Regions from separate parts of the Streptomyces sp. NPDC050508 genome, predicted to be linked through region 2. Evidence: riboswitches for the same ligand, from Rfam matches in the RefSeq annotation. Region 2 holds a riboswitch; each other region holds the start of a gene.
The links. A riboswitch is a leader RNA that binds a small molecule or an ion and turns the genes downstream of it on or off. The one in region 2 is predicted to bind cobalamin.
Positions count from the first base shown of each region.

Region 1: another riboswitch for cobalamin. It lies ahead of AB0I69_RS38560 (ribonucleoside-diphosphate reductase subunit alpha); the one in region 2 lies ahead of AB0I69_RS32500 (ABC transporter substrate-binding protein).
Region 3: another riboswitch for cobalamin. It lies ahead of metE (5-methyltetrahydropteroyltriglutamate--homocysteine S-methyltransferase); the one in region 2 lies ahead of AB0I69_RS32500 (ABC transporter substrate-binding protein).

Region 1 is NZ_JBFAJJ010000018.1:63,789-70,580, forward strand. Features, by position in the region: gene AB0I69_RS38550 (putative Ig domain-containing protein) at 1-270, opposite strand, end outside; gene AB0I69_RS38555 (ribonucleotide-diphosphate reductase subunit beta) at 581-1,594, opposite strand; gene AB0I69_RS38560 (ribonucleoside-diphosphate reductase subunit alpha) at 1,594-3,894, opposite strand; cobalamin riboswitch at 4,157-4,316, opposite strand; gene AB0I69_RS38565 (GNAT family N-acetyltransferase) at 4,334-4,840, opposite strand; gene mctP (monocarboxylate uptake permease MctP) at 4,947-6,548, opposite strand; gene AB0I69_RS38575 (DUF3311 domain-containing protein) at 6,545-6,792, opposite strand, start outside.
Region 2 is NZ_JBFAJJ010000013.1:103,784-110,575, reverse strand. Features, by position in the region: gene AB0I69_RS32520 (SDR family oxidoreductase) at 1-387, shown strand, start outside; gene AB0I69_RS32515 (DUF6193 family natural product biosynthesis protein) at 477-827, shown strand; gene AB0I69_RS32510 (ABC transporter ATP-binding protein) at 835-1,635, opposite strand; gene AB0I69_RS32505 (iron chelate uptake ABC transporter family permease subunit) at 1,632-2,645, opposite strand; gene AB0I69_RS32500 (ABC transporter substrate-binding protein) at 2,642-3,703, opposite strand; cobalamin riboswitch at 3,757-3,969, opposite strand; gene AB0I69_RS32495 (polyketide cyclase) at 4,160-4,672, shown strand; gene AB0I69_RS32490 (universal stress protein) at 4,775-5,611, shown strand; gene AB0I69_RS32485 (CbtA family protein) at 5,732-6,598, opposite strand; gene AB0I69_RS32480 (CbtB-domain containing protein) at 6,635-6,792, opposite strand, start outside.
Region 3 is NZ_JBFAJJ010000003.1:140,932-147,723, forward strand. Features, by position in the region: gene scpA (methylmalonyl-CoA mutase) at 1-1,866, shown strand, start outside; gene meaB (methylmalonyl Co-A mutase-associated GTPase MeaB) at 1,863-2,846, shown strand; cobalamin riboswitch at 2,936-3,162, shown strand; gene metE (5-methyltetrahydropteroyltriglutamate--homocysteine S-methyltransferase) at 3,302-5,620, shown strand; gene AB0I69_RS10240 (histidine phosphatase family protein) at 5,723-6,301, shown strand; gene AB0I69_RS10245 (polysaccharide deacetylase family protein) at 6,442-6,792, shown strand, end outside.

The DNA of each region.
Region 1 (6,792 bases), on a different contig from region 2:
CGCCTGGCCCGGAGCCGCGGTCGCGCACAGGTGCTCGGTCGGCACCTTCTGCCCGGCCTTGCCGGTCGAGTGGACGGCCTGGGCCGCGGGGGAGGTCAGGGCCTTGGAGTTCTGGGTGACCTTGGAGACCTGGGCGGATTGGGCGACTGCCTGCGGGGCGGGCTGCGCGTCGGCGGGGGAGGCCGCCGCGAGCCCGAAGACGCTGAGGGTGAGGGCGGGTATGGCGGCGGTCAGCAGTCTTCGCAGACTCCGTCTGGGCTTCTCACGCATGGGGGTACTGCCTCCATCGTTGGAGTGGGGTTCCTCGGCGTGGTGGCAGGCCTGTGACGCGCGTAGCGGCGGCGGTAGACGTCGTCATGGGCATGACACTTTGAACGTCCTGTGGGGTCGCCGTGAATGACATGAACAGGACGGGCAGAACGTAGCCGGGGTGACGAGACCGCGAACAGACGCGCCTCATGAACTTTGCCGCTCCATAGAAACTCCATGGACGGCCCATGGAAGCTCCATGGGCCGTCCGCGAAGTAAGAGGCAGATAAAGAAGGCTATGCGCCCTCGTCCGACGAGGACTCGACGAGGGCTAGAAGTCCTCGTCGAGGTCGACCGTGCCCTCCACGGCGACCTGGTACGCCGACGGACGGCGCTCGAAGAAGTTGGTCAGCTCCTGCACACCCTGCAACTCCATGAAGGAGAAGGGGTTCTCGGAGCCGTAGACCGGGGCGAAGCCCAGCCGCTGGAGGCGCTGGTCCGCGACGCACTCCAGGTACTGGCGCATCGAGTCGGTGTTCATGCCCGGCAGACCCTCACCGCACAGGTCGCGCCCGAACTGCAGCTCCGCCTCGACGGCTTCGCGCAGCATGTCGGTCACCTCCTGCTGGAGCTGGTCGTCGAACAGCTCCGGCTCCTCCTTGCGGACGGTGTCGACCACTTCGAAGGCGAAGCTCATGTGCATGGTCTCGTCGCGGAACACCCAGTTGGTGCCGGTGGCGAGACCGTGCAGGAGACCCCGGCTGCGGAACCAGTAGACGTACGCGAACGCGCCGTAGAAGAACAGGCCCTCGATGCATGCGGCGAAGCAGATCAGGTTGAGGAGGAAGCGGCGGCGGTCGGCCTGGGTCTGGAGGCTGTCCAGCTTCTCGACCTCGTTGATCCACTTGAAGCAGAACTCGGCCTTCTCGCGGATGGAGGGGATGTTCTCCACCGCGTCGAACGCCGCCGCTCTGTCCTCCGGGTCGGGGAGGTAGGTGTCGAGGAGCGTCAAGTAGAACTGGACGTGCACGGCCTCCTCGAAGAGCTGGCGGCTCAAGTACAGCCGCGCCTCGGGGGAGTTGATGTGCTTGTACAGCGTCAGCACGAGGTTGTTCGCCACGATCGAGTCGCCCGTCGCGAAGAACGCGACCAGCCGGCCGATCATGTGCTGCTCACCCGGCGTCAGCTTCGCGAGGTCGGCGACGTCCGAGTGGAGGTCGACCTCCTCGACGGTCCAGGTGTTCTTGATCGCGTCCCGGTAGCGCTCGTAGAAGTCCGGGTAGCGCATGGGGCGGAGGGTCAGCTCGAAGCCCGGGTCGAGAAGGTTCTTGGCTTCGGTGGTCATTACTGGCAGGCCTCGCAGGACTCGGGGTTTTCCAGGGAGCAGGCGACCGCGTCTTCGTCGGGGGTCAACTGCTGTACGGGGAGGGTGGGTTGGGCTTGGGCCTGGGCCGCGCGGGCGATGCGGGTCGCGGGGCGTGAGCGCAGGTAGTACGTCGTCTTCAGGCCCTGCTTCCAGGCGTACGCGTACATCGAGGAGAGCTTGCCGATCGTCGGCGTCTCCAGGAACAGGTTCAGGGACTGCGACTGGTCCAGGTACGGCGTGCGGGCGGCGGCCATGTCGATCAGGCCGCGCTGCGGGATCTCCCACGCGGTGCGGTACAGGGCGCGCACGTCCGCCGGGATCCAACTGAAGCCCTGCACCGAGCCGTTGGCCTCACGCAGCGCCTCACGGGTGCGGGCGTCCCACACGCCGAGCTGCTTCAACTCGTCGACCAGGTAGGAGTTGACCTGGAGGAACTCGCCGGACAGCGTCTCGCGCTTGAACAGGTTGGAGACCTGCGGCTCGATGCACTCGTACACGCCCGCGATCGAGGCGATGGTGGCGGTCGGGGCGATCGCCAGCAACAGGCTGTTGCGCATGCCGGTTTGGGCGATACGTTCCCGCAGTGCCGACCAGCGCTCGGGCCAGGTCAGTTCCACGTCGTAGTGGTCGGGATGCAGGACACCCCGGGCCGTACGGGTCTTCTCCCAGGCCGGGAGCGGGCCGTTGCGCTCGGCGAGGTCGGCGGAGGCCTCGTACGCGGCGAGCATGATGCGCTCGGCGATACGGGTGGAAAGGGCCTTGGCCTGCGGGGAGTCGAAGGGGACGCGCAGCTTGAAGAAGACGTCCTGGAGGCCCATCGCGCCCAGGCCGACCGGGCGCCAGCGGGCGTTGGATCGGCCCGCCTGCTCGGTCGGGTAGAAGTTGATGTCCACGACACGGTCGAGGAAGGTGACGGCGGTACGGACCGTCTCGTCCAGCCGCTCCCAGTCCAACTCGCCATTCGTGACGAACGCGCCGAGGTTCACCGAACCCAGGTTGCAGACCGCCGTCTCGCCGTCGTCCGTGACCTCCAGGATCTCCGTGCAGAGGTTGGAGGAGTGGACGGTGTGGCCCGGCTCGGCCGTCTGGTTGGCGGTGCGGTTGGCCGCGTCCTTGAAGGTCATCCAGCCGTTGCCGGTCTGCGCGAGGGTGCGCATCATGCGGCCGTAGAGGTCACGGGCCGGGATGGTCTTCTTGGCGAGCCCCTGCGCCTCGGCCTTGCGGTACGCGGCGTCGAACTCGTCGCCCCACAGGTCGACCAGCTCGGGCACGTCGGCGGGGGAGAACAGCGACCAGTCGCCGTTCTCGTTCACCCGGCGCATGAACTCGTCCGGGATCCAGTGCGCCAGGTTCAGGTTGTGCGTACGACGGGCGTCCTCACCGGTGTTGTCCCGCAGCTCCAGGAACTCCTCGATGTCGGAGTGCCAGGTCTCCAGGTACACCGCGGCGGCACCCTTGCGTCGGCCGCCCTGGTTCACCGCGGCGACCGAGGCGTCCAGCGTCTTCAGGAACGGGACGATGCCGTTGGAGTGCCCGTTCGTGCCGCGGATCAGCGAACCGCGGCTGCGGATACGGGAGTACGACAGTCCGATGCCGCCGGCGTGCTTCGAGAGGCGGGCGACCTGGTGGTAGCGGTCGTAGATGGAGTCCAGCTCGTCCAGCGGGGAGTCGAGGAGGTAGCAGGACGACATCTGGGGGTGCCGGGTGCCGGAGTTGAAGAGGGTGGGGGAGGACGGGAGGTAGTCCAGGCGGCTCATCAGGCGGTAGAGCGCGGCCACTTCGTCCAGGGCGCGGGTGCTGTCGTCCTCCGCCAGGCCGGACGCCACACGCAGCATGAAGTGCTGGGGGGTCTCGATGACCTTGCGGGTGATCGGGTGGCGGAGGAGGTAGCGGCTGTAGAGGGTGCGCAGACCGAAGTAGCCGAAGCGGTCGTCGCCCTCGGTGTCGACCAGCGCGTCGAGGCGGGCCGCGTGCAGCCGGGCGAACTCGGCGGTGCGGTCGGCGATGAGGCCCTCGCGGTGGCCCACCGAGACGGACTCGGTGAACGTCGTGACGCCCTGGGAGGCGGCCTCGGCGGCGATGCTGATCGTCAGCAGGCGCGCGGCCAGCCGGGAGTAGACCGGGTCCTCGGAGATGAGGCCGGCGGCAGCCTCCGTGGCCAGTTCGCGCAGTTCCGTCACGTCCGCGTGCGTGGACCGGCCGCGCAACGTGGCGGCGGCGACCCGGCCGGGGTCGGCGTCGGGAAGGTCGGCGGTCAGCTCGGTCAGGGTCCGCAGGATCGCGGTACCGGGGCCGTCGGCTCCGGGAACGGTCGCTCCGGGAACGGCCGTACCAGGAACGTCGGTTCCGGTCGCGGTCGCTACGGTCGCCTCGTTCGCCTGGGTCGCTGATGCCGGCTCTGCTGGCGCGATGGTCACGGTGGGGCTCTCCCTCGCTCGGCACGGGGCCTTGCGGAGGGCAGGCGGCAGTACACGAGCGCGCGGGGCGTCGCGTCCACCGGCCCACTCCACGAGGCCCGGACGTCATGCGCCCTGGCCGGGTGGCCGGACGCGAGCTGTCGGCAGGTCCTCGGACTGACCATACGTGCATATGCACGTAAGTACACCGTTGCGGGACAGTTCCGGATTCGCACCGGATTCCCCTGCGGCGACAGCGAGCATGAGCATACATCTTGTGCCCGCCCGTCACGCCACCACCAGATGTTGTGTCGCGGTGGTTTCAGAGCGTCAGCTTGTAGGTGAGCAGAGTGAGATCGTCCAGATGCGGCACGGGATTCCAGTCCCGGTCGGGTGTGCGGACGAAACCCAGGCGTTCGTAGATGCGGTGGGCCGCGTGCATCGAGCGTTGGGTCGACAGGACGATGGCTGTGCAGGCTTCTGTGGCTCGGGCGCGGTCGATGCAGGCGCGGACCAGGGCCTCGCCGGCGCCTCGGCCGCGGGCGGCGCGGGCGATTGCTAGTGCGCGGATCTCTGCCTCGCCGGGGCGGGCGATGTCGGCCACGGGGCCGGGGCCTTGGACGAAGGTGACACCGCCGAGGAGGTGGTCGCCGTCCATCGCGACGAGGACTTCGGCGGCTGCGGCTCGGCTTGCTACGTCCTTCAGTACGGGGAGGTACGGGTCGGTCTCGCCGTAGTCGAGGAGGCCGTCGTCCAGGTAGGCGTGGGCTGTGAGGGTGCCGAGGGGTTCGTATTCGGTGGGGTTGGCTCGGCGGATGAGGATGTCCATGTAGGTGAGTGTGTACGAAAGCGGGCCGCCGATGGTCTTGCTTTTCGGCGGCCCGCTGCGGGTCGTGTGTGGCTGGTCGCGCAGTTCCCCGCGCCCCTAGGGGGTCTTAGTGGCCGGCGATCACAGGGAGCTCCTCTTTTACTCCCGGGTCGCCTGCGTCTGCCGTGTAGTCGGCGGGGCTGGTTTCGTCGATGCCCTCGGGGGCCTTGAACGCCTTCAAGGCGAACGTCAGCACCACCGTCACGGCGACGTTCAGGACGAATGCCGTCAGGCCGATGTAGCCGATCTCGCCGATGCCGGGGATCTTCTTGGACGAGCCGCCGAAGTGGTCCTGGGTCGGAGACGCCACCCCGTAGGCCGCCAACGTGCCGTAGATCATGCCGACCGCCCAGCCGGCCAGCAGGGCCCAGCGGTGGAACCAGCGGGTGAAGAGGCCGCCGACCAGGGACGGGAAGGTCTGGAGGATCCAGATGCCGCCCAGGAGCTGGAAGTTGATCGCGACCGTCTTGTCCATGGTGAGGACGAAGGCCAGGGCGCCGACCTTCACCAGGAGCGAGACGATCTTGGAGACCTTGGTCTCCTGGGCGGGGGTCGCGTCCGGGTTGATGAAGTCCTTGTAGATGTTGCGGGTGAAGAGGTTCGCCGCGGCGATGGACATGATGGCCGCGGGGACGAGGGCGCCGATGCCGATCGCCGCGAAGGCCACGCCCGCGAACCAGTCCGGGAACATGTTCTCGAAGAGCTGCGGGATGGCCAACTGCCCGTTGGTGACCTTGACTCCGGCCGCGATGGCCATGAAGCCGAGCAGGGCGAGCAGGCCCAGCATCAGTGAATACAGGGGCAGGATCGTGGTGTTGCGGCGGATCACGTTGCGGCTCTTGGAGGAGAGGGTCGCGGTGATCGAGTGGGGGTACATGAACAGGGCCAGTGCCGAGCCCAACGCCAGTGTGGCGTACGTCCATTGGCCCGCCGGTGCGGGGACGAGTCCGCCCGCTCCGGCCGCCTTGAACTTGGCTCCCGCCGCGCTGAAGATGTCGTCGAAGCCGCCGAGCTTGATCGGGATGTAGATGATCGCCACCGTGATCACGATGTAGATCAGCCCGTCCTTCACGAACGCGATCAGCGCGGGTGCGCGGAGACCGGACGAGTAGGTGTACGCGGCCAGCACGGCGAACGCGATCAGCAGCGGCAGGTCCTTCACGAACCAGTTGGAGTTCGCGCTGCCGCCCACTCCCATGACGTCCAACACGGCCTGGATGCCGACCAGTTGGAGCGCGATGTACGGCATGGTCGCGAGGATGCCGGTGACCGCGACCGCCAGCGACAGGCTCTTCGAGCCGAAGCGACCGCGCACGAAGTCGGACGTCGTCACGTAGCCGTGCTTGTGCGACACCGACCAGAGGCGGGGCAGGAACGTGAAGATGAGGGGGTACACGAGGATCGTGTAGGGCACGGCGAAGAAGCCGGCCGCGCCCGCCGCGTAGACCGCCGCCGGGACCGCGACGAACGTGTACGCCGTGTAGAGGTCGCCGCCGAGCAGGAACCAGGTGACCCAGGTGCCGAACGACCGTCCGCCCAGGCCCCATTCGTCGAGGCTCTGCTCGCTGTCGGCCCGGCGCCAGCGCGCGGCCAGGAAGCCCAGGACCGTGACGGCCACGAAGAAGAAGATGAAGACGCCGAGAGCGACGCCGTTCACGCCGTCGTTCACCGGGTACCTCCGTGGCGGGCGCGCTGGTCACGCTGCCAGAGCTTGTAGGCGGTCATGGTCAGCGCCGTCGAGATCAGCACCCACAGCATCTGGTACCAGTAGAAGAACGGGATGCCGATGAACGTGGGGTCGATCTTGGTGTAGGAGCCGACCCAGAGCAGCGCCACGAAGGGCGCGATGAGGCAGACGGCGATGACGACGCGCGCCGGTGTCACCACCGGTGCTGCCACTTCGGGCGGAACTT
Region 2 (6,792 bases):
CAGCGGTTCGGTCCCGGCATGGCCGAGCGGGGCTTCGGACGGATCATCCACATCACCTCCCAGCAGGCACACCGCGCGTTCGTGCAGAGTGGCGCCTACGGGGTGTCCAAGGGGGCGCTGGAGTCACTGGCCCGGTCGCAGGCCGAGGCCTGGTCGCCGTACGGCGTCACCTGCAACACGCTGGTGCCGGGTTTCGTGATGACACCGCTCAACGCGCGGCTGTCGAACGACCCCGAGAAGGTGGCGGCACTGGCCGCGCGAACTCTGGTCGGGCGCAACGGTCTTGCCGAGGACTTCGCGGGTGCCGCGGTGTTCCTGGCGAGCCGCGCGTCCGCCTACGTCACCGGGCAGTCGGTCTTCGTCGACGGCGGATTCTCCGTGCACTGAGGCCTGTTGGGAACGTCATGATCGTCGAGGCCCTGAAGAGTCACTGAACTGGTTGCGAACAGCCCTGTGGGGCTTCGAGGATGGGACCCATGCCTGAATCCCCCGACATCGCGGCTGTCTGGAGCATTCTCCTGGAACGCAGGCCCGGCACTCGGGGGGCCACGCAGGAGGACCTGTTGCCAGTCGTCGAGGCCGCGTACGCCGAGCCGCGCCTGCGCGCTCTCTACCCCTTCCCGACGCATGGGACGCTGCGCTTCCTGCGTGGCACCCCGCCGTGGAGAGAACCGAACCACGACGACCTGCCCTTCATCCTGTACGGCGGGCCGCCGTACGAGGTCTACACATCCGGCTACGGCGAGCTGCTCGGCGAGGCCGGGACACCCGCGGAAGCCGCCGCGCTCGTGGTGAGCCACCTGCCCACGGGGCAGGGCCCCGCCTGACGACCTGTCACCGCCCGCTCCCCCGCCGTAGAAAACGGATCACGGGATGGCCGGGGTCGTGATCGATCTCGACGCGGACGCCGTAGACGTCCTTGATGAGGGTGGGGGTGAGGACGTCGGTCGGGGTGCCCTCGGCGACCGTGCGGCCGTTGTCCAGGACGAGCAGGCGGTCGCAGTACATCGCGGCGAGGTTGAGGTCGTGCAGGGCGATCACGGTGGTGACCGGGAGGTCGGCGACGAGGTCCAGGAGGTCCAACTGGTGCTGGATGTCGAGGTGGTTGGTCGGCTCGTCCAGGAGGAGCTCGCGGGGTTCCTGGGCCAACGCGCGCGCTATCTGGGCGCGTTGGCGTTCGCCTCCGGAGAGGGTGTGCCAGGACTGGTCGGCCCGGTCGGTCAGCCCGGTGCGTTGCAGTGCCTCGGTGACGGCGCGGGCGTCGGCGGCCGACGCCGGTGACCAGGCTCGGCGGTGAGGGATACGGCCGAGGGCGACGACCTCGCGGACGGTCAACTCGGTCTGGGTGTGGGTGTGCTGTTCCACGGTGGCGATACGGCGGGCGGTGGCGCGGCGTCCGACCGCGGGCAGCGGCCGCCCGTCCAGCGTGACGACTCCGGTGGAGGCGGGAAGGACACCGGCGAGCAGGCGCAACAGCGTTGACTTTCCTGACCCGTTGGGGCCGAGCAGTCCGACGGTCTCGCCGGGCCGCAGGACAAGTGTGACGCCGTCGACGATGAGCCGACCGTCCGTGCGGCGGGCGACGCGGTCGGCGCACAGTCCGCCGCCCGAGGCGTCGGACAGGAGGTCGCTCATGCCTTCCTCCGCCCTCGGTACAGCACCACCACGAACGCGGGTACGCCGATCAGGGACGTCACCACACCCACCGGTACCTCCTGCGGATCGACGACCGTACGGGCGAGGGTGTCCACCCACACCAGGAACACGGCCCCGGTCAGTGCGGTGACGGGCAGCAGACGTACGTGCCCGGCACCGGTGAGCGCGCGCGTGACATGGGGCAGGACAAGGCCGACGAAGCCGATCGCTCCGGCGCAGCTGACCAAAACGGCGGTGAGGAGTGCCGTGGCGCACAGCAGGATCAGCCGGGCCCGGGAGACGTTCACGCCGAGCCCCGCGGCCGCCTCCTCGCCGAAGGCGAACGCGTCCAGGGTGGTCGCGTGGCCCAGGCACACGACCAGGACGAGGGCCAACGCGCCAGCGCACAGCGCCACTTGACCCCAGTCGGCGCCGGACAGCGAGCCGAGCAGCCAGAACAGCACGCCCTTGGTGGTCTCGGCGTCCGCCGAGGTCAGCACGGTGAAGGAGGTGAGCGCGGAGAAGAGTTGCGTGGCGGCCACGCCGGACAGCACGACCCGGTCCATGCTCGCGCCGAGGCTGTGGCTGAGCAGCATCACCAGCCCGAAGGAGAGCAGCGCACCGACGAAGGCGCCCGCCGACAGCGACACGGCTCCGCCACCCACGCCGAGCACCACGACCGCGACCGCGCCCGTGGACGCCCCGGAGGAGATACCGAGCACGAAGGGGTCGGCCAACGGGTTGCGCAGCAGGGACTGCATGACCGCGCCGCACAGCGCGAGCCCCGCACCGCAGACGGCGGCCAGCAGGGTGCGGGGCGTGCGCAGGTCCCAGACGATGCCGTCGCGGAGCGGGGCGAGCGTGCTGTCCCCGCCACCGAGGTGGGAGGCGACCGACGCCCACACATCGGCCGTGGAGATGTCGGCGGGTCCGATGGTTACGGCGAAGGCCACGGAGACCGCCAGTGCCGCGAGTCCGCCGCCCGTCAACAGCAGGGTGCGGAGGGTCACTTGGCGAGTCCGAAGTCGCGCAGGCCGGCGGCGACCTGCTCGATCCCCTCGACGGTGCGGATGGAGGGGTTCATCGCCTGACCGCTGAGCAGGATGTACCGCTTCTTCCTGACGGCGGTGAGGTTGCGGGTGGCGGCGTTGGTCTCCAGGAAGTGGATCTTCGCCTTGGCGGTCTCCGCGGTCTGTGACTTGCGGGTCAGGTCGCCGAGGACGATGACGTCGGGGTCGCGGTCGGCGACGGTCTCCCAGTTGATCTGGGGCCACTCGTCGTGGGTGTCGGCGAAGGCGTTCTTCGCGCCGACGGCACGGGTGATGGCGCCGGGGGCGCCGCAGCAGCCGGCGAGGTAGGGCGACTGGGAGTTGGCGAACCAGTACATGAGGGAGGTGCCGGAGGCGTCGAGGCCGGTGGTGGCCTTGGTCACCCGCGCCTTCAGCTGGGCCACGAGCCTGTCGCCGCGTTCCTTGACGCCCATCGCGCGGGACAGGTCGCGTATCTCGCCGTAGACGGTGTCGAGGGTGAGCGGTGTGCTGCGCGAGCCGTCGCCGCCGCTGTCGTTGTCCTTGCCCGCGCAGTCGGACGGCGAGACGTACGTCGGCACGCCCAGCTTCTCGAACTGTTCGCGGGTGGCGACACCGCCCTTGCCGAGCGTCGAGACGAAGGAGGCGGTGACGAAGTCGGGTTCGGCGTCGAGGACCTTCTCGAAGGAGGGGGCGTTGTCGGCGAGGCGCGGCACGGTCGCGTTCGCCTTCTCCAGGCCCTTGAGCACCGGGTCGGTCCAGGTCGCGGTGCCGGCCATGCGGTCGGCGAGGCCGAGGGAGAGCAGGATCTCCGTGGTGCCCTGGTTGAGGGAGACGACGCGCTTCGGGGCCGACTTCAGCGTGACCTTCTGCCCGCAGTCGGTGAGGGTGAGCGGGAAGCCCGCGGCGGACTTCTCCGCCTCGCTGTCGGCGCTGTTCCCGTCGGAGCCTCCGCATGCGGTCAGCAGCAGGGCGGGCGCGAGGAGAAGGGCCGCGGTACGGCGGCGCAGCGGTACGGGGGCGGTACGGATCACGGGCATGCCTTGCCTGTCGGGGCTCGAACGCGGAGCCTGGCCTACGAACTTCCCCTCGCCGAGGGCGAGAAGGCGCCAGCAGGTCTTCGGACTCGGGTTCGTCCGGACGGGGCGCCTTCCCGGCGCGTCACGCACCGGCTCCTTCGGCCGGCCCGTGTCGCTCCAGTGACGTCAGTGCCCCGCCCGTCCCCCTCACCGCTGCGCGTCAGTTCCGGATTCGCACCGGATTCCCTGGCCTCGGTTGTGGCACGACTGGCCCCCACAACGTATCAAGATCACCCATTGGCTCCCGCGACGGGGTCACCGGGGTGTGCGCCGCGTTCGCGATCGGTGGCACGGATGCGGATTGCGCCCACCCGACCGATGAGTTCCGTCTCGCCGCGTCGTCTGCATGGTGGGAACGTCTCCTTCCGCACCCGCGGAGGCCCGAGACGACACGAGACGACAAGGAGCGTGCACACCGTGGACCGGGAGAACGTGAGAGCCACCCTGACTGTCGCCGCACCCGCAGCGAGGCTGTTCGCGGTGCTGGCGGACCCGACGACCCATGCTGCGATCGACGGCACCGGCTGGGTTCAGGATCCCGTCGAGCGGGCGCCGCTGACCGAGGTCGGGCAGATTTTCCGGATGGACATGTACCACGCCAACCATCCGAACGGTGACTACCAGGTGGTCAACAAGGTCCAGGTGCTCGACCCGCCACACACCATCGGCTGGCTGACGGGGCAGGACAAGGGCGGCGGTGACCTGGAGTTCGGCGGCTGGAGCTGGCGCTACGACCTCGCACCGCTCGGTCCGTCCGAGACGGAGGTCACGCTCACCTACGACTGGTCGGCGGTGCCGCAGTTCATCCGGGACCGCGGCATCCGGTTCCCACCGTTCGGCCCTGACCATCTCACCAACTCGCTGCACCACCTGGCGGAGCTTGCCGTACCGACGCCCCCTGCCAGGCGGCAGAGTCTCCCGCACTCGTAGGACCGTCCAGCTTCTCTTCGGATCCGTCCGGCCCCTGTGCAATTTGCCCGGGTCGGGCGGATCGTGAGTGCCTCGACTCGTACGCGTGGAGGTCCAACGGCCATGTCCCAACTGATCGTTGTCAGCGTCGACGGATCCGCGGACAGTCGCGTCGCGGCCAACTGGGCAGCAGCCGAAGCGGAGTTGCGAGGACTCCCCCTGCGGGTCGTACACGTCTCGGCCCTCCCCGAGGAGCAGCTGCTGACCACATGGCCGTATTTCCGTGAGCCCTCCCCCGACGCGCTCGTGGCAGCGCTCGAAGAGGACCACCCGGGGCTCCGGGCCGAGGGGCTCGGTCTGACCGGAGCGATCGTGCCGGCGCTGCTGCCCCTGACCGCCGAGGCCGACTGCACGGTGCTCGGGCTGCGTGGTGCGGGTGGATTCACAGGCCTGGCCCTCGGTTCCGTGGCGCACGGGGTCGCCGAGCGCTCGGAGGGGCCGGTGGTGCTGGTGCCGAGGGGATCGGGTCGGACGCGCCGCGGGCGGTCGCCGTACGGGGTGATGTTGGGCGTCGATGTCGGCGCCCCGGTGACCTCCGTCGTCGACTTCGCCTTCGACGCCGCCAGCCGGCGCGGCACCGGTCTGCACATCGTGCGCGCCTGGCGACTGCCCTCCCCCGCCGAGCGGTGGATGCCGTACGCGCCGCCCGAGGAGGACCGAGGGAGCTGGGAGGACCAGGAGGTGCAGCGCCTCTCGGACGCGTTGCGGCCGTGGCGCGAGAAGTATCCGGACGTGGGCGTCTACGAGGATCTCCGCCTCCAGAGCCCACCGGCGGCCCTGCTCCAGGCGTCGGCCTCGGCGGAGTTGCTGGTGCTCGGCCGCGCGGACCGGACACTCGGACCCACGCTGCACGCCGTACTGGAACACACCGCGTGCCCGGTGGCCGTGGTCCCGCACTGAGCACGCACGCCGTTCAACTGTTCGGACAACCCGGAGTGGCGGCTCCGTCAGGCTGATCAACGAACACCTGCTGCTTCGGCGGCAGTTGGCCACCGACAGGCACGGCGATTTCATGCACCGTCACGCCGGGACGGGATCCGGCTCCTTCGAGGGAGTGGCGGCGTCCGGGCGCGTGGGCTGGAGGAGGCGTTCGGCGAGCGGGGCGAAGATCAGGCCGAGGGCCGTCCAGAGGATGAACTGCGCGGCGACGGAGTAGAAGCGGAAGGCGTACAGCACGTCGGCGGGGAAGCCCGGGTAGACGATGGTGCCCTTGGAATTCTTCAGCGGCAGTGGTGTCTCGGTGGCCTGGTTGCCGAAGTTGGCCTTGTTGTACGAGAGATGGCCGAACTGAGGCAGGAGCAGCATGACGATCCCGATCGCGACGACGAACGCGGCGCCGGCGAGGAGGGTGGCGTTCCAGTTGCCGAAGCGCGTCTGGAGTCGCTTGCCGAGATAGACGGCTCCCGCGAGGAAGGCGACGGAGCACACGACCATGATCAGGTAGAGGGCGCTGCGCTGCTGGATGGTCTCTTCGTGGCCGATCGCGGGCGGGTTGGCCGGATACTTCAGGAACGGCACCAGGTACATGCCGAGGAACCCGCCACCGGCGACGAGGAGTGCGAGGTTGCGCGCCCGCAGGCCACCGGTGCGGCCGAGGCAGACGGTGTAGGCGACGGCGAACAGGGCGCCCATCGCCATACCGAAGAAGACCATGCCGACGCCGATGCCCACGTTGGCCTGGATGGTCCGGCTGAAAAGGTCGTGGCCTGCGACCTCGGCGGGCATGCCGGCCGCCTTGTCCAGGGCGTTCTGGGCGGCGTCACGTCCGCTCTCGTAGTCGATGGCCTTGGCGATCTGTGGCTCGGCGAAGATGCGCGCGAACACGAACGCGAGCAGGCCCGCGACTGCGCCGGCAAGTATGCCGCGCAGTATGAGCTTCTTTTCCATGTCGAGTTGTCCGTACGTCCAGGTGCCGGCGGAAGGTCAGTGGCAGGGGAAGCCGAGGAAGTGGCGGGCGTCGTGGACGAACTCGTGGACGTGCGTGTCGTTGCCGAACACCGACACGGCACCCTGGTCGACGCCGACGAAGTAGTAGACGGCCAGCGCGATCAGCGCGGTGCCGACCAGCCAGACGATCGACT
Region 3 (6,792 bases), on a different contig from region 2:
CGCAACCTGGCGGCCGGCCAGAAGGGCCTGTCGGTCGCCTTCGACCTGCCCACGCACCGGGGTTACGACAGCGACCACCCGCGCGTGACCGGTGACGTCGGCATGGCGGGCGTGGCGATCGACTCCATCTACGACATGCGCCAGCTCTTCGACGGCATCCCGCTGGACAAGATGACCGTGTCGATGACGATGAACGGCGCCGTGCTGCCCGTACTCGCCCTCTACATCGTGGCGGCGGAGGAACAGGGCGTACCGCCCGAGAAGTTGGCCGGGACCATCCAGAACGACATCCTCAAGGAGTTCATGGTCCGCAACACCTACATCTATCCGCCGAAGCCGTCGATGCGGATCATCTCCGACATCTTCGCCTACACCTCGCAGCGGATGCCGCGCTACAACTCCATCTCCATCTCCGGCTACCACATCCAAGAGGCGGGCGCTACGGCCGACTTGGAGCTGGCGTACACCCTCGCGGACGGCGTGGAGTACATCCGGGCGGGGCGGGCGGCGGGGATGGACGTGGACACGTTCGCACCCCGGCTGTCCTTCTTCTGGGCGATCGGCATGAACTTCTTCATGGAGATCGCGAAGATGCGCGCGGCCCGCCTCCTCTGGGCCAAGCTGGTCAAGCAGTTCGACCCGCAGAACGCCAAGTCCCTCTCCCTGCGCACCCATTCGCAGACCTCGGGCTGGTCGCTGACCGCGCAGGACGTCTTCAACAACGTCACGCGTACGTGCGTGGAGGCGATGGCGGCGACGCAGGGCCACACCCAGTCGCTGCACACCAACGCCCTGGACGAGGCCCTCGCCCTCCCGACCGACTTCTCCGCGCGCATCGCCCGCAACACCCAGCTCCTGATCCAGCAGGAGTCCGGCACGACCCGCGCGATCGACCCGTGGGGCGGCAGCGCGTACGTCGAGAAGTTGACCTACGACCTAGCGCGCCGCGCCTGGCAGCACATCGAGGAGGTCGAGGCGGCCGGGGGCATGGCCAAGGCCATCGACGCGGGCATCCCCAAGCTGCGTATCGAGGAGGCCGCGGCCCGCACCCAGGCCCGCATCGACTCCGGCCGCCAGCCGGTCATCGGCGTCAACAAGTACCGCGTGGAGACCGACGAGCAGATCGACGTCCTCAAGGTCGACAACTCCTCCGTCCGCACCCAACAGATCGAGAAACTACGGCGGTTGCGCGCCGAACGCGACGAACAGGCCACCCAGGACGCGCTGCACGCCCTGACCCGGGCAGCGAGCGGTGAGGGCAACCTGCTGGAGTTGGCGGTGAACGCGGCCCGCGCGAAGGCGACGGTCGGTGAGATCTCCGACGCGCTGGAGAAGGTGTACGGGCGGCACGCGAGCCAGATCCGTACGATCGCCGGTGTGTACCGCACCGAAGCCGGCGACTCCCCGTCCGTCGAGCGCACCCGCACCCTGGTCAGCTCCTTCGAGGAGGCCGAGGGCCGCCGCCCCCGCATCCTGGTCGCCAAGATGGGCCAGGACGGCCACGACCGCGGCCAGAAGGTGATCGCCACCGCCTTCGCCGACCTGGGCTTCGACGTCGACGTCGGCCCGCTGTTCCAGACCCCGGGCGAGGTGGCCCGCCAGGCCGTCGAGGCGGACGTGCACATCGTGGGGGTGTCCTCGCTGGCCGCCGGACACCTCACCCTCGTACCGGCGTTGAAGGAGTCCCTCGCCGAGGAGGGCCGCGAGGACATCATGATCGTGGTAGGCGGAGTCGTCCCGCCACAGGACGTACCGACACTCCTGGAGATGGGCGCGGCGGCCGTGTTCCCGCCCGGGACGGTGATCCCGGACGCCGCCCACGACCTGGTGGAACGACTGGCCACCGACCTCGGGCACACCCTGTGATCGAGGTCGACACCTATGTGAAGGGCGTACTCGACGGGAAGCGGGCCCTGGTGGCCCGCGCCATCACACTCGTCGAGTCGACCAAGCCACAACACCGGGCCATGGCACAGGAGTTGCTGACCGAACTCCTCCCCCACAGCGGCCACGCCCGCCGGATCGGCATCAGCGGCGTACCGGGGGTCGGCAAGTCGACGTTCATCGACGCGTTCGGCACGCTGCTCACCTCGCTCGGGTTCCGGGTCGCGGTGCTCGCCGTAGACCCGTCGTCGACCCGCACGGGCGGTTCGATCCTCGGCGACAAGACGCGCATGGAACGCCTGGCCGTCGACCCGGCGGCCTTCGTCCGCCCCTCCCCCACCGCCGGCACACTCGGCGGCGTCGCGAAGGCGACCCGCGAGTCGATCGTGGTGATGGAAGCGGCGGGCTACGACGTCGTCCTGGTCGAGACAGTAGGCGTAGGCCAGTCGGAGACGGCGGTCGCCAACATGGTCGACTCCTTCCTGCTGTTGACCCTGGCCCGCACCGGCGACCAACTACAGGGCATCAAGAAGGGCGTCCTGGAGTTGGCGGACGTCATCGCCGTCAACAAGGCGGACGGCCCGCACGAGCGCGATGCGCGGAGCGCGGCAAGGGAGTTGGCAGGCGCGCTACGCCTGATGCATCCCGCCGACGCGGCGTGGACCCCGCCGGTACTGAGCTGCAGCGCCCGCGAGGGCACCGGCCTCGACACGGTCTGGGAGCGCCTGGAACAACACCGTTCGCTGCTGGACTCCACGGGCCGCCTCGCCGCGAAGCGCCGCGACCAACAGGTGGACTGGACCTGGACGATGGTCCGCGACGACCTCCTGGGCCGCCTGCACTCAGATCCGACGGTACGTGCGCTGGCCCCGGACCTCGAACGCCAGGTACGCGAGGGCGAGTTGACGGCAACCCTGGCGGCAGAACAAATCCTGCGAGCCTTCGGCACCCCGCCCAACTGACCCAACCTGTTTTTAGGGGCGCGGGGAACTGCGCGACCAGCCCCCACCGGGCCCGCACCCAAAAATCGACGCACCCACCCCAAACCCTTTAGGCTGGCGGCGCAGCTGGTTCGCCCCGTCAGCCAGACGGAACGCGTCGCAAGAGGGAACCCGGTGAAAATCCGGGACTGCCCCGCAGCGGTAAGCAGGAACGACCGCCGTCATACGCACTGGGCCCACAACAGGACTTGGGAAGCGACGGCCAGTAGGTGTCCTCCGGTTCCAAAAGGGGACGTGCCCGCAAGTCCGAAGACCTGCCAACTGCCCACGCGCGAACGAATTTCGTGCGCGGAATCCCGGTGACCTCGTGGGCGGGTCGGCGTACACATCGGCGGTCACGATCGCCCGGTCTGACGTTCCTTCGCGCTCTCGTCCCCACCGGGACCTCAGGGAGACATCTCGCGAAGGAGAGTTCCGTGACGACAAAGTCCGCAGCCGCGGCAGCACGGGCCACCGTGTACGGCTATCCCCGTCAGGGTCAGGGCCGGGAACTGAAGAAGGCCGTCGAGGGGTACTGGAAGGGCCGCGTCGACGCCGACGCCCTCCGGGCCACCGCCGCCGAACTGCGCCGTACGAACTGGCAGCAGCTCGCCGAGGCAGGCATCCACGAGGTACCGACCGGTGACTTCTCGTACTACGACCACGTCCTGGACACCAGCGTCATGGTCGGCGCGATCCCCGAGCGCCACCGTGCCGCCGTCGAACGCGACGCGCTGGACGGGTACTTCGCGATGGCGCGCGGCACGCAGGACGTGGCGCCGCTGGAGATGACGAAGTGGTTCGATTCCAACTACCACTACCTCGTACCCGAGTTGGGCCCGGACACCGTCTTCACCGCCGACTCCACCAAGCAGGTCGCGGAGTTGAAGGAGGCCCTCGCCCTGGGCCTCACTGCCCGCCCGGTGCTCGTCGGCCCGATCACCTATCTCCTGCTCGCCAAGCCCGCCCCCGGTGTGTCGGCGGACTTCGATCCGCTGACCCTCCTGGACCGGCTGCTGCCCGTGTACGCCGAGGTCCTCGCCGACCTGCGGGCGGCGGGCGCGGAGTGGGTGCAGCTCGACGAGCCCGCCCTCGTCCAGGACCGCACCCCGGCCGAACTGAGCGCCGCCACCCGCACCTACCGCGACCTCGGAGCCCTTCCCGACCGGCCCATGCTGCTGGTCGCGTCCTACTTCGACCGGCTCGGCGACGCGCTGCCGGTGCTCGCGAAGGCGCCGGTGGAGGGGCTCGCGCTCGACTTCACCGGGACCGCCGCCGCCAACCTGGACGCCCTCGCCACCGTGGGCGGGCTGCCCGGCAAGCGCCTGGTCGCCGGTGTCGTCAACGGCCGCAACATCTGGGTGAACGACCTCACCAAGTCCCTCGCCACGCTCGGCACGTTGCTCGGGCTGGCCGAACGGGTCGACGTGGCCGCCTCCTGCTCACTCCTGCACGTCCCGCTCGACACCGCCACCGAGCGGGACATCGAGCCGCAGATCCTGCGCTGGCTCGCCTTCGCCCGCCAGAAGACCGCGGAGATCGTCACCCTCGCCAAGGGCCTGGCCCAGGGCACCGACACCATCACCGCCGAACTCGCCGCCAACCGGGCCGACTTGGCCTCCCGCGCGGGCTCCCCGATCACGCGGGACCCCGCCGTACGGGCCCGTACGGCCGCCGTCACGGAGGCGGACGCCCGCCGCGCGCAGCCGTACGACGAGCGGACCGCCGTCCAGCGGGCCCACCTCGGTCTGCCCCTGCTGCCGACCACCACGATCGGCTCCTTCCCGCAGACCGGTGAACTGCGCACCGCCCGCGCGGACTTGAGGGCGGGCCGGATCGGCACGGCCGGTTACGAGGAGCGCATCAAGGCCGAGATCCAGGAGGTGATCTCGTTCCAGGAGAAGACCGGCCTGGACGTCCTGGTGCACGGCGAGCCCGAACGCAACGACATGGTCCAGTACTTCGCCGAGCGGCTGACGGGCTACCTCGCCACGCAGCACGGCTGGGTGCAGTCCTACGGCACCCGTTACGTCCGCCCGCCGATCCTCGCCGGCGACATCTCCCGCCCGGAACCGATGACGGTGCGCTGGACGACGTACGCCCAGTCGCTCACCTCGCGCCCGGTCAAGGGCATGCTCACCGGGCCGGTCACCATGCTCGCCTGGTCCTTCGTCCGCGACGACCAGCCGTTCGGCGACACCGCACGGCAGGTCGCCCTCGCCCTGCGCGACGAGGTCAACGACCTTGAGGCGGCCGGGACTTCGGTCATCCAGGTCGACGAACCCGCCCTGCGCGAGACCCTGCCGCTGCGGGCCGCCGACCACCCCGCGTATCTGGCGTGGGCCACGGAGGCCTTCCGGCTCAGCACTAGCGGAGTGCGGCCGGACACGCAGATCCACACCCACATGTGCTACGCCGAGTTCGGCGACGTCGTCCAGGCCATCGACGACCTCGACGCGGACGTCATCAGCCTGGAGGCGGCCCGTTCGCACATGCAGGTCGCCCGCGAGCTGGCCGGGCACGGCTATCCGCGCGAGGCCGGACCCGGCGTGTACGACATCCACTCCCCGCGCGTGCCGGGCATCGACGAGGCGGCTGCCCTGCTGCGCAAGGGACTTGAGGCCATCCCGCCGGAGCGGCTGTGGGTCAACCCGGACTGCGGCCTGAAGACCCGCGGCTGGCCCGAGACCCGTGTGTCCCTGGAGAACCTGGTCGCCGCGGCCCGCACGGTCCGCAGGGAACTGACCGGTTCCTGACCCGAGGGCGGGGGCGGCCGGGAGGACACCCTCCCGGCCGCCCTCGCCGCGAGGTGTGTGGGAGACGATGATCCGCACAGCCCGGAGAACTGGAGCGACGAAGTGACCAGCCGCATCACCTTGATCTCGCCGGCCATGAACCGGTCCCTGCGGGAGACCCGGTTCGACGACGGCAGTCCGCTCGACGCGAGCGGCACGGCCCGCGCCGAGTCCGCCGCGGGTTCGCTCCGCTCGGCTGACCGGATGCTGGTCTCGCCCACCGTGCGGTGCCGGGAGACGGCGTCCGCGCTCGGTCTCTCGGCCGTGGCGGAGCCGGAGTTGGCGGGTCTGGACATGGGGCGTTGGCGAGGCCTGACCCTCGACGAGGTGATGGCTCGGGAGCCGGACGCGGTGATGGCCTGGCTGACGGATGCGGACGCGGTGCCTCATGGCGGGGAGCCGGTGCGGGCGCTCTGCGAGCGGGCGGCGCGGTGGCTGGATGCGGCGGCCGGGTTCGAGGGGAGGACCCTTGCGGTGGTCGAGCAGGAGTTCGTGCGGGCCGTTGCGGTCACGGTCCTTGACGCGCCTGGGCCTGCGTTCTGGCGGCTTGACGTGCCGCCGCTGACTGCGACCGACCTCAGTGGGCGGGCCGGGCGGTGGGATCTGCGGCTCGGGCGAGCGCTGGGAACCGACGTGTGCTAAAGGATGAGGGCCACCCCTCGGACACTTTCGGCCGACTATACATACTGCGTATACTCGCTGCGTATAGTCCGTACATGCCATCTCTGAGTGCTCTGAGTAAGAAGAGGAAAAGAACCCGGGACGGGTTGCGTGCCGTCGGCATGTTTGTGGCCGTTGCCGCGCTGGCCCTGTCGTCGAGCGGCTGCACCAAGCTCGACACGACCGCGCCGGCCGCTGCCCGGGCCGAGGCCGCGTCGGCCACCGCGCAGGCCCGGTTCGGGACGGTCGACTGCCGTGAGGTGAAGTGCATCGCGCTGACCTTCGACGCCGGGCCGAGCGAGAACTCGGCGCGGCTGCTCGACATCCTGAAGGAGAGGCAGGTCCCGGCGACCTTCTTCCTGCTCGGCAAGCGGCACATCGAGAAGTACCCGGAACTGGTCAAGCGCATGGCGGCCGAGGGGCACGAGGTGGCCAGTCACACCTGGGACCACAAGATCCTGACCCGAATTTCG